DNA from 4 places in the Fusibacter fontis genome. Region 3 is predicted to be linked to each of the others. Evidence: riboswitches for the same ligand, from Rfam matches in the RefSeq annotation. Region 3 holds a riboswitch; each other region holds the start of a gene.
The links. A riboswitch is a leader RNA that binds a small molecule or an ion and turns the genes downstream of it on or off. The one in region 3 is predicted to bind cobalamin.

Region 1: it holds a riboswitch for cobalamin, as region 3 does, so the genes downstream of both, ACZ41W_RS03245 (sirohydrochlorin chelatase) here and cobT (nicotinate-nucleotide--dimethylbenzimidazole phosphoribosyltransferase) in region 3, are expected to answer to the same signal.
Region 2: it holds a riboswitch for cobalamin, as region 3 does, so the genes downstream of both, ACZ41W_RS07660 (ribonucleoside triphosphate reductase) here and cobT (nicotinate-nucleotide--dimethylbenzimidazole phosphoribosyltransferase) in region 3, are expected to answer to the same signal.
Region 4: it holds a riboswitch for cobalamin, as region 3 does, so the genes downstream of both, ACZ41W_RS06225 (cobyric acid synthase) here and cobT (nicotinate-nucleotide--dimethylbenzimidazole phosphoribosyltransferase) in region 3, are expected to answer to the same signal.

What each region holds. Positions count from the first base shown of each region.
Region 1 is NZ_AP042445.1:719,824-723,334, reverse strand. Features, by position in the region: gene ACZ41W_RS03250 (glycerophosphodiester phosphodiesterase family protein) at 1-1,497, shown strand, start outside; cobalamin riboswitch at 1,658-1,841, shown strand; gene ACZ41W_RS03245 (sirohydrochlorin chelatase) at 1,987-2,352, shown strand; gene ACZ41W_RS03240 (precorrin-8X methylmutase) at 2,349-2,981, shown strand; gene cbiD (cobalt-precorrin-5B (C(1))-methyltransferase CbiD) at 3,033-3,511, shown strand, end outside.
Region 2 is NZ_AP042445.1:1,698,302-1,701,812, reverse strand. Features, by position in the region: gene ACZ41W_RS07665 (4Fe-4S cluster-binding domain-containing protein) at 1-122, opposite strand, end outside; gene ACZ41W_RS07660 (ribonucleoside triphosphate reductase) at 119-1,867, opposite strand; cobalamin riboswitch at 2,081-2,247, opposite strand; gene ACZ41W_RS07655 (prolipoprotein diacylglyceryl transferase) at 2,276-3,058, opposite strand; gene ACZ41W_RS07650 (DUF4190 domain-containing protein) at 3,069-3,377, opposite strand.
Region 3 is NZ_AP042445.1:3,303,949-3,307,459, reverse strand. Features, by position in the region: gene ACZ41W_RS15005 (pyridoxal phosphate-dependent aminotransferase) at 1-1,104, opposite strand, end outside; cobalamin riboswitch at 1,222-1,393, shown strand; gene cobT (nicotinate-nucleotide--dimethylbenzimidazole phosphoribosyltransferase) at 1,470-2,513, shown strand; gene ACZ41W_RS14995 (glycerophosphodiester phosphodiesterase) at 2,611-3,372, shown strand; gene ACZ41W_RS14990 (hypothetical protein) at 3,352-3,511, opposite strand, start outside.
Region 4 is NZ_AP042445.1:1,382,737-1,386,247, forward strand. Features, by position in the region: gene ACZ41W_RS06225 (cobyric acid synthase) at 1-1,407, opposite strand, end outside; cobalamin riboswitch at 1,701-1,876, opposite strand; gene ACZ41W_RS06230 (peroxiredoxin) at 1,968-2,429, opposite strand; gene istA (IS21 family transposase) at 2,885-3,511, shown strand, end outside.

The sequences.
Region 1 (3,511 bases), 760 kb from region 3:
GCCATTTTACTCTTGATCCAATATTTGGTTCTAATGGTCTTAATCGAATCCAACATTCAAAACCGTCCAGTTACAATAGGCGGTAGTTTTTGGATTACGCTTAAAAATTTAAAACGCCTCATTTTTCCAGGATTTATTCAAATTGTTACGATGGGTATTGTCTTTGTACCTTTCGTATTTAGTACCACTCAATTGACCTTGATGAATATTCCCATTACATTTATCGAATGGTTTCAAAAAATAGGTAAGCTCGATTCATATTGGATCATACTCCTGATTCTATGGCTCTATATCCACATCCATTCTCTTTACTTAATGTACTACATGCTCATTCATCAACTTTCAACGCGAGAAGCTTTCAAAAGAAGCTTTAAAATGATTCGAAGACATCAGTTAAAAACACTCATTCATTGGGTTCCAGTGCTATTGATCGTCTTACTTGTTTGGCTTTTTTTAGGCATATGGATGCAGACGATTGCAGAATGGATGAATGTACTCATTCGTTTTGTCGCACTCAAAAAATTAGTCATCTATTTGCTCAGTATTATCGCCTATAGTATACTACTCCTCAGTTTTCCTTTTATCATTACGTATTTGATGTTTTTATTTAGAGCCGTTATGGAAAAAGACCGCGAAGAAATTCCCGTATTCCAATTTCGTTCGAGAAAAGTCAAATGGCCAAAATGGGTTCATGCACTTCATAAAATTACAGGCCTTATTTTGACAATCACGATTATTGTGACTTTTGGAATCAATTATTTATGGATTGAATCCTTTAAAAAATCCGATGTAAAAATTGCCGCTCACAGAGGGAATTCAAGTGACGCACCAGAAAATACTTTATCGAGTGTTCAATCGGCTATTGCCAAGCAAATAGACTACGTTGAAATCGATATTATGCTCACAGAGGATGGAACACTCGTGTTGCACCACGATAAAACATTAAGTCGAACTGCAGGTGCCAATATCGCGATATCAGATTTTCCTTATAGTGTTATTTCATCCTATGATGTTGGATCACATTTTTCGAAAAAGTTTACCGGTGAAAATATTCCAAAACTCGAAGATGTTTTAAAAGCATGCAAAGGACAAATTAAAGTAATCATCGACATAAAAGCAGAAGATCGACTCAATATTCTCATACCCAAACTGATATTTCTCATTGATGCTCTCGATATGGAAAACGAAGTCTACGTTCAGTCGTTTAATACAAAAATACTTGTGATGATTCGCTCCATCAATCCCAACATCAAAATCGGACAAATTCTCTATTATTTTTCGGGGAATTTAGCTGCTCTCGATGTGGATTTTTACACCATTCGTGCAAACATGCTCACGACGGATTTTGTCAAGCGAGCACATTCGCTTGACCGAAAAGTATGGGTATGGACTGTGAATACAGTCGTTGGTCTCAACGAAGTGATGCGATATAACATAGACGGCATCATCACAGATTTCCCTGAGCGTGCTGAAAACGTCAGGAGTTTAGTGAAGTAGAGATTGCGACTCTGCATTTGGCTAAAATCAAAAAATTATCCTTGGCTTTCGAGTAAAACTCCGCCTTGGTTAATAAAAATTGATCAACTTTGAAAAAACTTTGAAAAAACTTTCAGAAAAGAGACTTTTCAAAATAAATTCATTATGATATGATACTTTTAATTGAATATCAGATTATCGGTCCTTTCGATCATACGAAAGGTTAATAGGGAATGAGGTGAAAAACCTCAGCAGCCCCCGCTACTGTAAAGAAGAACGAAATCTCACATGCCACTGATTATTGGGAAGGCGAGAGAGTAGGATGATATCTAAGCCAGGAGACCTGCCATAATTTTTGCAACAAACAAACTTCGGTGGGAGGTTTAATGTAAGATATATTTTTCAAGTATGTAAAATATGATAAGTATATAACTAAACACAACCATCAGGTTGTGTTTTTTTTATGCCATTATTTTTAAACAACAAAATAATTCATTAATGAGGTGAACGATGAATCCATCCGCAATTTTAATACTCGCACACGGAAGTAAAGTTGAAAAAACAAATGAAACCATGGAACAATACATGGATGCTTTAAAAAAATATTCCGGAGAAGTTTTACTTGAAAAAGCCTACCTTCAATTAATGGAACCTTCCATGGAGACAGCTATTGAAACGTTATATCAAAATGGCGTCCGCCAACTAACCATTTTTCCTTTCTTTTTATTTCAAGGGAACCATATTCTTGAAGATATTCCGTCAGTCATTGAAAGTGAAAAACTTAAATATCCAGATTTGAGCATCCAATTTCTATCAAATATAGGGTTTGATGAAACAATTGTGAAACTCATTGCTACAAGAGTTGGTTTGATATGAGTTATATCAAAGATCCGATGAAAATAGAGTCCACTAGCTTTGAAATCATTGAAAACATTATGAAAGATCATGCATGGACATATCCTAATTCACATCATCATATATACAAAAGAGTCATCCATACTTCTGCTGATTTTGATTACCTAGAGAATTTAAAAGTAGATTCATCATTTGTCGAGCAGCTCATAGCACTCACGGGTGAAACTGTGACACTTTACACCGATACACAAATGGCTTTATCAGGTATCAATAAAAAAGCCCTAAACAAATCAAATTGGCAGGTCAAATGCTTTGTTTCATCGGAGGAAGCCCAAGTGATTGCCTCTAGCAAAGGCATTACAAGATCAATGGCTGCGATTGAAATGGCTTTAACTGAACCAGGAAAGAAAGTATTTGTCATTGGAAATGCGCCTACTGCTATTTTTCAACTACTCGAACACTCAAATTTATCAAAATTTGATGTCATCGGAGTCATAGGTGTTCCGGTTGGTTTTGTTGGTGCTGCTGAATCAAAACAGGCACTGTACGAAAGTACGCTACCTTCGATTGTAGCACTTGGTAGAAAAGGTGGTAGCAATGTTGCAGCAGCCATTGTTAACGCTATATTATACGATGCAGTTGGTAGATAAACTTATGTTATAATCCATTAATTTCATCGAAGATATCGAGGTGCATCTGAAGTGGCAAAACAAAACACAATACAAGAAGTCAATCAAAAGCATAATCAATCTCTAAATTTATATGAATTATCTGACCAAGCGGTTAAATTGCGAAAGGGTTTCACAACTGGAAGCTGCGCGACTGCGGCATCGAAAGCGGCTCTCATCATGTTAAGCCAAACAAAGGTGTCTACAATTGATGCGATTGATATCGAGCTCCCAGACGCATCCAAACTTACTGTACCGGTTGCAAAGATTACGCGCAATGATGATGGTTCAGTCACATGTACGATTGTTAAAGATGCCGGTGATGATCACGATGTCACCAATCAACTTGAAATAGAGGCCATAGTGGAATGGACACACACAATGGGCGATATTGATATTCGTGGCGGTAAAGGTGTCGGAATTGTTACAAAATCAGGGCTACAAATACCTATTGGTCATGCGGCAATCAATCCAATTCCGCTGAAGATGATTCGACATAACTTACGCCCATT
Region 2 (3,511 bases), 1.6 Mb from region 3:
TTTATGTCTGAGTTAAAACAATTCTTGCAACCGATATGGCAATGAATCGCGCAGATAAGACAGCCGATAAACGGCGCATCCTCAGTTCTTTCGTGTTCGATGAGTTTATACCTTATCTTCATAATTGATGCCTCTCGTTAAATTCTTGTCGCTTACCGTCATTGAAGAATTTGACATTTCTCAGGTAACCGGTAATGCGCTGATATTTATCAATTTCCTCACCGCAGATGGGGCATGAGTCGGTTGCTTCGTTGATATAGCCGTGGTGCTTGCAGTAATAGTTAACAGGAGATAAACTCACATAAGGCACTTTATATTGAGTGCAGACCGTTTGAACTATTTTTTTAGCTTGTTGTCCGGTGATGGGTTTCCCTAAAAATACATGGATCACTGTCCCACCTGTAAAGAGAATTTGAATATCATTTTGATGATCAAAAACCTGTTGGATAGACTCGATTTTACCAACGGGGATATGGCAACTATTGGTATAATAGGGCGTTTCATACGTTCCTTGAGTTTTGATATCTGGAAAAATCTGCACATCCTTTTTTGCCAAACGATACGCCGTCGATTCTGCCGGAGTGGCTTCAAGATTATAAAGATTTCCCGTTTCCTCTTGAAAGTCTTTGAGTTTTTCACGCATCCATTCTAATACTTCGATGCTGAGTGCTTTACCTCTTTCGGATAAAATATCTTCCCCTAAGAAATTCTCACACATTTCATTGAGTCCCACGAGTCCAATGGTGCTAAAATGATTGTCAAATCCTCCAACATAAGTAGTAAACGCAGGAATTAGACCGGCATTCAAGACATTTTTTTCTAAAAATGAACGCTTGATTTCAAGACTGTCTTTTGCGAGAATCATATTCTTTTCAATGAGTTTAAATAAAGCTTGCTTGCTATTCGCTTGATAGCCATATCTCGGTAAATTAAGTGTTACGACACCTATGGAACCCGTGCTTTCGCCAGCGCCAAAGAGACCGCCATTTTTGCGTTCAAGTTCCCTTAAGTCAAGGCGCAAACGGCAACACATGCTTCGTGCATCTTCGGGTTTCATCTCGCTATTGAGAAAATTTGCAAAATAGGGATAACCAAATTTTCCTGCCATTTCCCAAAGGAGATCGTTAAGTGCATTGTCAAAATCAAATCGACTATGAATGTTATAAGTTGGAATGGGATACGCAAACGGACGTGAATTGGCATCTCCTTTAATCATCAGTTCATAAAAGGCGCGATTGAATAAATCCATCTCTTTTTGACAGTCCCGGTACGTATAAGACAAACGTTCTTTACCCATATATACGCGTTGATCAATTAAATCAAGAGGAGGCGTTAAATCCAATGTAATATTGCTAAATGCGGGTTCTGCACCTCCGCGCGAGTTGGAATTAATAGAAAAAATGAAATTCTGTAAATTTTGTTTCACTTCATCATAAGTGAGATCATCTTCTTTTATAAAAGGTGCAAGATACGTATCCACAGAACTAAAGGCAACAGCGCCCATAATCTCATTTTGATAAATCGTGATGAGGTTCGATAGCTGATTTAGAATTGAAGCAAAATGCTTTGCAGGAGATGACACGGGAATATTGGGGATGCCTTTGACGCCTTCTTGAATGATGCGTCTAAGTGAGTAACCACAGCAATAAAGCGTGATGCCGCCAAGATCGTGTATATGATAATCGCCCTCAATGTATCCTTTTGAAATTTCCGCCGGATACACATGGCGAAGCCAGTAATCCTTTGATACTTCGCTTGAGAGATGTTTATTGAGTGCCCCATAACAATAAGGTGAGTTTGAATTCTCCTTGACGCGCCAATCTTGCTGATTTAAGTATTCTTCCACAATTCTTTGACTTTCTAGCATATTAAGCCTCCTTGACCAGTTCGTTGATAGATTCAATCATAGATTTAATTCAACACACAAAAAAAGCACTTCCATCCAGTGGAAATGCTTCTGTAATCAAGAGAGTGTCAAGCGAATCATCATTCTGAAAAATCTTTCGAATCATCATTCTGAAAAATCTTTCGAATCATCATTCTGAAAAATCTTTTGATATACTTCAAGACCCCATCCCCGGGTGAGTATGTTTTGTTGGCAGGTCTCCTGACTCGTCTTCATCCGCATGTATCCCTTCCCGGCAGTGCCAGTGGTTTGATACAATTGTTCGACTTACAGTAGTGGGTGCTGTTCAGGCTTATCCTGATTCCCTTTTAACATGTGCGACCAACAAAGGTAGTGCTCTTAAATTGTGTTATCAAACAAATGATAGCACTATATATTGTGGTTTGCAAGAGGCGATTTTTTGATAATGAGCCAAATTCCCACTAACAATAGTCCTAAACTCATCCATTGAGACGTTGAAAAAAGCCACTGAAAGCCTCTTTCTGTATCCCCGCGAAGATACTCTAAATTAAATCGCATCACGCTATAGAGAATGAGGTAAACACCTGCTAAAAACCGAGATGAACGTTCTTTTTTTGCATACACAAATAAAATGAAAAAAATAAACAAGTTGAGAATACTTTCAACTAGTTGAACTGGAAACAATGGAATCCCCGATGGAGCGATGGGCGAATGTGTAAAAATCACATGAAAGGGTCCGTGATATGGAATCCCATAACAACAACCTGCTGCGAAACATCCAAGTCTGCCAATTGCGTGAATGAGCGGAATCGAAGGAAGAATCACAGACATCAGTCGACTAAAAGACACCTTAAACTGTTTCGAATAAATATACGCCATGGCGATGCCACCGATAAGCCCACCGTAGAACACAAAGCCACCAGATAAAATGCCCATTAGGACATCTGGATGCGAGAATAAGAAAGCTCTCTTCACCCAAAGCAAACGGGCATTTACAATTAAATATAAAAGTTTTCCACCAACTGCCAATCCAATCACTCCATAGATGTATGTAAAAAATATATCTTCTTTTAGGATCCCTCTATTTTTACTGAGGTAAAGTGATGCCAGAATACCTAAAATGACACCAATGGTAATCAATAGCCCATAGGTGGCAATATCTTTTCCCAAGACATGTAGCACTGGATACATATGAACCTACTTAGTAGCTTCCTAAGCCTAAACTAGCAATTGCACCTACACAAGCTACGCATGCGATAAATGTTAAAGCAGTTAATACAAGTGCGATGATGTTTAGAACAACACCTGCAGTTGCCATGCCAGATGGGCGTGTTTTCTTAGAATTGATTCCCAAGATCAATCCTACGATAGAAAGAATAAGACCTAATAAAGCACCATAGCCAAAAAAGATTGTAACCAAAGAAACAATACCGAGAACTAACGAAGCAATCGCTTTACCGTCAGCAGGTTGTTGTTGATTTGGTTGAGGTTGATAATTGTTTTGTTCCATATAAATAACCCTCCTAAAATATTATGCGTCTGTATAGACACTTTCATTGTAGCATTTATTGTGGAGAGTTTCTACTAAAATAGTTATATTGTTCTACCAAAATGGAAAAAGATGTAAAATGTTGTCTTTTAAAG
Region 3 (3,511 bases):
TCTAAAGTATCCTGGATAACCAAATCCGCTTCCAGGTACAAGTAATAAGTTGAATTTTTTCGCTTCCATTACAAATGCGACATCGTCTTCTTCGAGTGCTTTTGGGAACAAATAGAATGCACCTTTTGGTTCCACCATTTCAAATCCTAAAGCTTTCAATTTTGAATACAGCACATTTCGTCTGATTTCATAAAGAGAGATGTCAATCGTTTCATCAAGTGAATCCGCGATTACTTTTTGCCAAATAGCTGGTGCATTGACAAAACCCAGTGTGCGATTCGCAAATGCCAAGCCGCCCATAAAAAGTTCCACATCTTCAAATGTACTATTAATTGCAATATAACCAATTCTTTCACCAGCAAGTCCCAATGATTTTGAGAACGAATTGATCATCACTGCATGGTGATAAAAATTAAGGATATTAGGTACTTTAGCATCACCATATATCAAGACTTTGTAAGGTTCATCAGAAATTAAATAAATCTCTCTTCCAAACTCTTTCTCTTTACGTGCTAAAATTTCGCCCATTCCCTTAAGTGTCTGCTCTGAGTAAATAACCCCTGTTGGATTATTTGGCGAATTGATGATGACAACACGCGTTTTATCCGTGATTTGTTCTTCAAAAGTAGTCAAATCAGGCTCAAATGTTTTTTCATCTGTTTTGATGATTTTAGGAATGCCATTATTGTTATTGATATAAAAGAGATACTCTGCAAAGTAAGGGGCAAAAATAACCACTTCATCTCCACGATCAAGAACGGTTCTTAAAAAGACATTGATACCACCCGCAGCGCCAACTGTCATGAGAATATGTTCATGTGTCAGTGGTTTTTGAGCATCTTTATTAATATACTCTGCTACCTTTTGACGGACATCTTTGTAACCTGCGTTGTCCATATAACGGTGGGATCCTTCAAAATCTCCATTAACAAGTTCTTTCAATTTATCAGTTACTGATTTTGGTGGTTCAAAATAAGGATTACCTAAACTATAATCATAGACATTATCTTCACCAAATTGCTCTTTTAGTTTGCCACCTTCAACAAACATCCGTCTAATCCATGAAGCGTTTTTTAAGCCTTCACTGATTTCTTTTGATATCATACTTGCGCCTCCTAAAATATTCTCCAGACCTATTATATCACAAATGCAAATTATTTTGTAAAGATTAAAATTTTTTTAGAAATCCAACTTCAAATTGACAATTTTCATAAGAATCAGTAAAATAAAGGTGTTATAGGTGCCATTTATTTGGAGAATAGGGAATTAGGTTAAAATCCTAAGCGAACCCATCACTGTAAAACGGAGTATTTGCATTTGCCACTGGGAAACTGGGAAGGCGCAAATTACGAAGATGTTAAGCCAGGAGACCTGCCTATGATCGAACGAATGGATGACGGCAAAACCCATTACCCCTAGGGGTAATGGGTTTTATTTTATTTAAAGGCTAATTTTAATTAGGAGGGCTTATGTTTCAACCATCATTAAAAACAATTCAACCCCTTGACGAGACGACGATGCAACAAGCGCGTTGTCGTATTGATCAACTGGTTAAACCGCAAGGTTCACTCGGTCAAATTGAAGAAGTCGCTATTAAACTTGCAGGAATTTATGGGACGATTGAACCCAAAATCGAGAAAAAAGCACTGATTGTGATGTGTGCAGATAATGGCGTTTGCGAAGAAAATATTGCCTCTGCCCCACAAATCGTGACCTTGGTTCAAGCCATCAATATCGCAAAAGGTATCACTGGGGTCGGTGCATTTGCAAAATTGACACAGACAACGGTCTATCCTGTGGATATCGGTATCAACACACCTGACTCGCATCCATTACTCATCAATCATAAAATCATGCCCGGTACACACAATATATCAAAGACACATGCCATGTCTCGAGATCAAGTGATTCAGGCCATTCAGGTTGGTATTAACATGGTAGGGCGTGCGGTTCAAGAAGGACACAATGTCATCGCAACTGGTGAAATGGGCATTGGAAATACAAGTACCTCCACTGCGATTTTATCCATTTTATCTGGAAAAGATCCCGATGAACTCACTGGCGTTGGTGCAAACTTTCCAGTAGAAAAATTATCTCACAAAGCAGCTGTCATCAAACGCTCTTTAACTTGCAAATCCTTTGATACCTCTGACCCTATCGATATTCTCTCTGCAGTTGGCGGTCTGGATATTGCTGGAATCACGGGAATCATGCTGGGTGGAGCACTCTACCGGGTACCCGTAATTATCGATGGGTATATTTCCACCGTTTCGGCACTATTGGCTGAAAAAATCTGTCCAAGCTGTAAATCGTTCTTATTTCCTTCACACGCATCGCTTGAAAAAAGCGCCGCTCTTGCTACAGAACTCTTGGGTATGAAGCCGTTTTTCAACCTCGAACTTCGATTAGGCGAAGGAAGTGGTGCAGTTTTGGCCTTTAACATTCTCGAAGCTGCCTGTGCCATGATCAACGACATGATTACGTTTGAAGAAGCTGGAATCGCAGTTGTATAATTTTATAAACACTTTTGATTGAAATGTACCTTTTTCCTTTTAGAATCATTCATTTCGCGTTATAATTAGAAAAGAAAGAAATACTAGGAGGGAAAATATGACATATATTTTAGGTCATCGAGGTGCCAAAGCCTACTATGCAGAAAATACACTCTTATCGTTTGAAAATGCCATTAACCAAGGCGCAGACGGTATTGAACTCGATATCCATTATTCAAAAGACGGTCAAATCATGGTATTTCATGACTTTACATTAGATAGAATGTGTGGCGTAAAAGGTGCCATTTACGAGAAGACTGCAAAAGAGCTTAAAGATTGCCGTGTTCATTACAAAAATCAATCCGAAGAAATTCCGACACTCGAAGAAGTCCTCATGCTCCTGACGGCACTTCAAGAAAAATTCAATAAAAAACTGCTGTTAAACGTAGAGTTTAAAGCAGGGAGTGATTTTTATCCAAACATTGAACAACGCACTTTAGACCTTTGCTATCGTTATCTACCATCGTCTCAACTGATCTTTTCATCATTTGACCATTACGCGCTAAAGCGCATAAAAGAAATAGATTCAGAGGCTCAAATCGGTTTATTAACCACATGCGCTATGGTGGATCCTTGGGAATATATTCAAAAATTAAAAGCGAACTTTTATCACCCCAATCATTTGACCCTAACTCAATCAAAACTAGATGAATACACTTCACACCAAATCAAATTAAATCCTTACACTGTCAATGATCCAAACTATGCAAAACTTTTTATTAAAAACCACTGTCATGCTATCATCACAGATACACCTGATGTCATGATCGCTATACGACGTGATATTGAACAGTCTTCATCAGACACGGGCATCCAATAGGTTGCCCTTTTTTTCTGGAGACGATTGATAATGTGAAGGTGCAGGTGTTTTTGACGCTGTTACAGTTGTCGTCACGCCACCACTCGCATACGTTCTTCCGCATTCAGGACAGATATCTGAAAATATTTTTACATTTTGA
Region 4 (3,511 bases), 1.4 Mb from region 3:
CACCTCGTAGTCGAGTCCGTTATTACATTCTTCGATACCTTTTTTCTTTCTTAACGCATTTAATAATAAGGTTCGAAAATCATCATTTTCAAAAATACCATGAAAATATGTTCCAAGAACAAGTCCATCACTTGAAATCGCACCATCGAATTCAGAACAATCCGTTTTCATAAATGGCTGAACTTGATGATTCAAATACTCTGTTTCTCCCATATGAATTTCATAGCCTTTTAGTTCCATTTGTTTCATCTCTATGTCTAAAAACGGATTCATCGTCACTCCAGACGCCTGTCGTGTTGTTTTGGTGAGTGCCATCTTTGTGCTTACATCTAAGAGTCCTAATCCATTCATTTTTTGTTCCGAAGACTCTACATGATAAATATCCTCAATTGATTTGCCTAACATCTGATAGCCGCCACATATGCCAATAACAGGCACATTATGTCGATGCGCATTATAAATTGCTTGACTGAATCCAGATGTGATCAAAAATTTCAAATCGTTCATTGTATTTTTAGTTCCAGGGAGAATCACGGCATCACAATTTTTCAATTGATCAGGTGTCATCACATATTCTAAACTTACATCACTTTCCAAATCAAACGGTACAAAATCAGTAAAATTTGACATATAAGGCAATTTAACTACACCAATTTTGATTTGCTTATCCGATTGATAATTTAAGCGTTCTGAAACACTATCCTCATCATCAATTTTTAAATTTGAAATAAAGGGAAGCACACCTAAACACGGGCGATCAATTAATTTTTCAAGCATTTCAACACCGGGCATTAATAAATCGACATGTCCACGAAACTTATTAATAATAAAGCCTTTGACTCTCTTTCTTTCAGCTTCTGAGAACAACATAAATGTCCCATAAAGTGATGCAAATACCCCGCCTTTATCGACATCTCCAATCAATATAACGTCTGTATCAATGATTTCAGCCAATCCCATATTGACAATATCACGACTTCTCAAATTGATTTCAGCAGGGGAACCAGCGCCTTCAATCACAATGACTTCATACTGAGACGACAAGGTATTAAACGCCTTCTGGATATGTGGAATTAAGTATTCTTTTGACGAAAAATATTGGCTTGATTCCATATTTTGAAAGATTTCACCATTAAGGATTACCTGACTACCCATTTCATTTGTAGGTTTTAATAAAATCGGATTCATTTCAACTAATGGCTTAATTCGTGCGGCTTCAGCTTGAACAACTTGAGCTCTTCCCATCTCTTTACCATCATCGGTAATAAAAGAATTTAACGACATGTTCTGAGATTTGAATGGCGCAACCGAAAAGCCTCTATTATTTAAAATTCTACAAACAGCAGCTACTGTGATACTTTTACCAACAGAAGAGCCCGTTCCTTGAAACATAATTTTTTTTGACATAATCCCTCGCATATATGAAAGAATCTTACTCACTATCAAAATTCTAAATATCCATTCAAAAATTCCGATTTCAAACCAAAAATCCGACTCCAAATTTTAATTTCCGACTTCAAACTTTAAAATCTGACGTCCATCTTTAAATTATGACTTATAATTCTAAAGTTTAACCATTAACTTTTAGACCTTTGAACTCAGTCAAATTTTATCCATCTAAATAAAAAACACACGTCGGAAACGTGTGTTGAATACAATGAATCATTGTATAAATCACCCTGCCTCCCACCGAAGCCGATAAAACATTCAAAACAAAGGCAGGTTTCCTGGCTTGTAGATCAACTTACTCATCGCGCCTTCCCAAAATTGGTGGCAATGCGAATTTCATCCCTACTTACAGTAGCGGGGGCTGCAGAGGATTTTAACCTCTTTCCCTCTTAGCTTTTAACTAAGCACCTTTATTCCTATTCAGTTAACTTAACATGTTCATTATATTATTTGAGATAGCACGTGTCAAGGATTTAGGTGAATTTCAAATATGACAAAAGATTCATTACTGCGAACTCCTATTTGATTTCAATCCCTTGTAAAAAATCTAGAATTTTTTTTGCATGCCCAGGTGCTTTAACATTTCTAAACTCATTAATCAAGAGTAAATCTTCTTTATAAATAAACGTGGATCTCTCAATGCCTTTTACAATTTTTCCATATAATTTTTTATCTTTTAATACACTAAACCACTGAATTAACAACTTATCAGGATCACTGATCAGTGTAAATGGTAAGGTATTTTTATCCTTAAATTTTTCATGAGAAGTCAGCGAATCCTTACTAATACCATAAATATGATATCCCAACATTCTAAACTCGTCATATAACTGCGCAAACTCAATTGCTTCGAGTGAACAAGCTGATGTAAGATCTTTGGGATAAAAATAAAGGATAAACTTCTGAGATTTCAATAATTCCAAATCAACAATTTTACCATTCGTCGCTTTTAGCGAAAACTGTTCTTTGAAGTAGTTCATATAACCTCCTAAATAATCTAAATTTTCACACCTAAGAATAAAACCGATTTATCCCTCGCTCCTATTCAAATATCAATGTATTCTATAATCATCTTAAGTAAAATTAATAAAATTCCCTATAAAAAACCACTTAATACAAATACCGAACTATAAAGCTAGAATAATTGCCTACCTAAGCAATTGTGAATACGCATAGTAAATTTTTTTATTAAATAAACGTCACACTTATTAAATCGTTTGATTAGGTCTTTATTATCAATTATAATGTAAAAAAGATTATAAACAAATGATGATTGAATAATCCGCACTAAATTGATCCACCTGTCCGATATAATTGAGCCATCATTCCGTTTTAGATTGAGCCACCATTCCGTTGTGTGAGCCATTTGAAATAAAACCTTTATACTGTAATCATACATCCAAAAGATGTAAATACATGTAAAGGAGGTCATTTAATGACCGATTATAATGAAATTCTGAGACTTAAAAGTCTTGGGTTTAGTGAGCGAAATATTGCGCTCAGCTGTTCTTGTTCGCGCAACACAGTCGCAAAAATAGTTAAAAAAGCGACCGAATTAGGTGTCCAGTGGACAAAGAGTAACACAAGAACCAACCATGAGTGGCAAACATTACTTTTCCCTGCTCAGAAAGAGCCTCATGGCAAGCGCCAACCCAACTATGCGTACATCCGAGGCGAACTGCTTAAAAACGGTGTAAGCAAGAAGTTGCTTTGGGCTGAGTACATGGAAGAATGCAGACTTAGCGGTGAAACACCACTCATGTACTCTCAGTTTTGTCGTTACCTTCAAGAGGATGAACAAAAGCGTCGTGCAACTATGCATATTAGTCGAAAACCTGGAGAACAAGTCGAGGTAGATTGGGCTGGTGATCCAGCCAAAATAATTGATCCCGATACCGGCGAAGTCATAGATGCATATCTTTTTGTTAGTGTCATGACTTATAGTCAATACGCGTATGTTGAAGCCTTCATCAATGAAAAGCAACGTGCTTGGATAACGGCCCATGTTCATATGTACAACTACTTTGGTGGTGTTACTAAGATTCTAGTTCCAGATAATTGC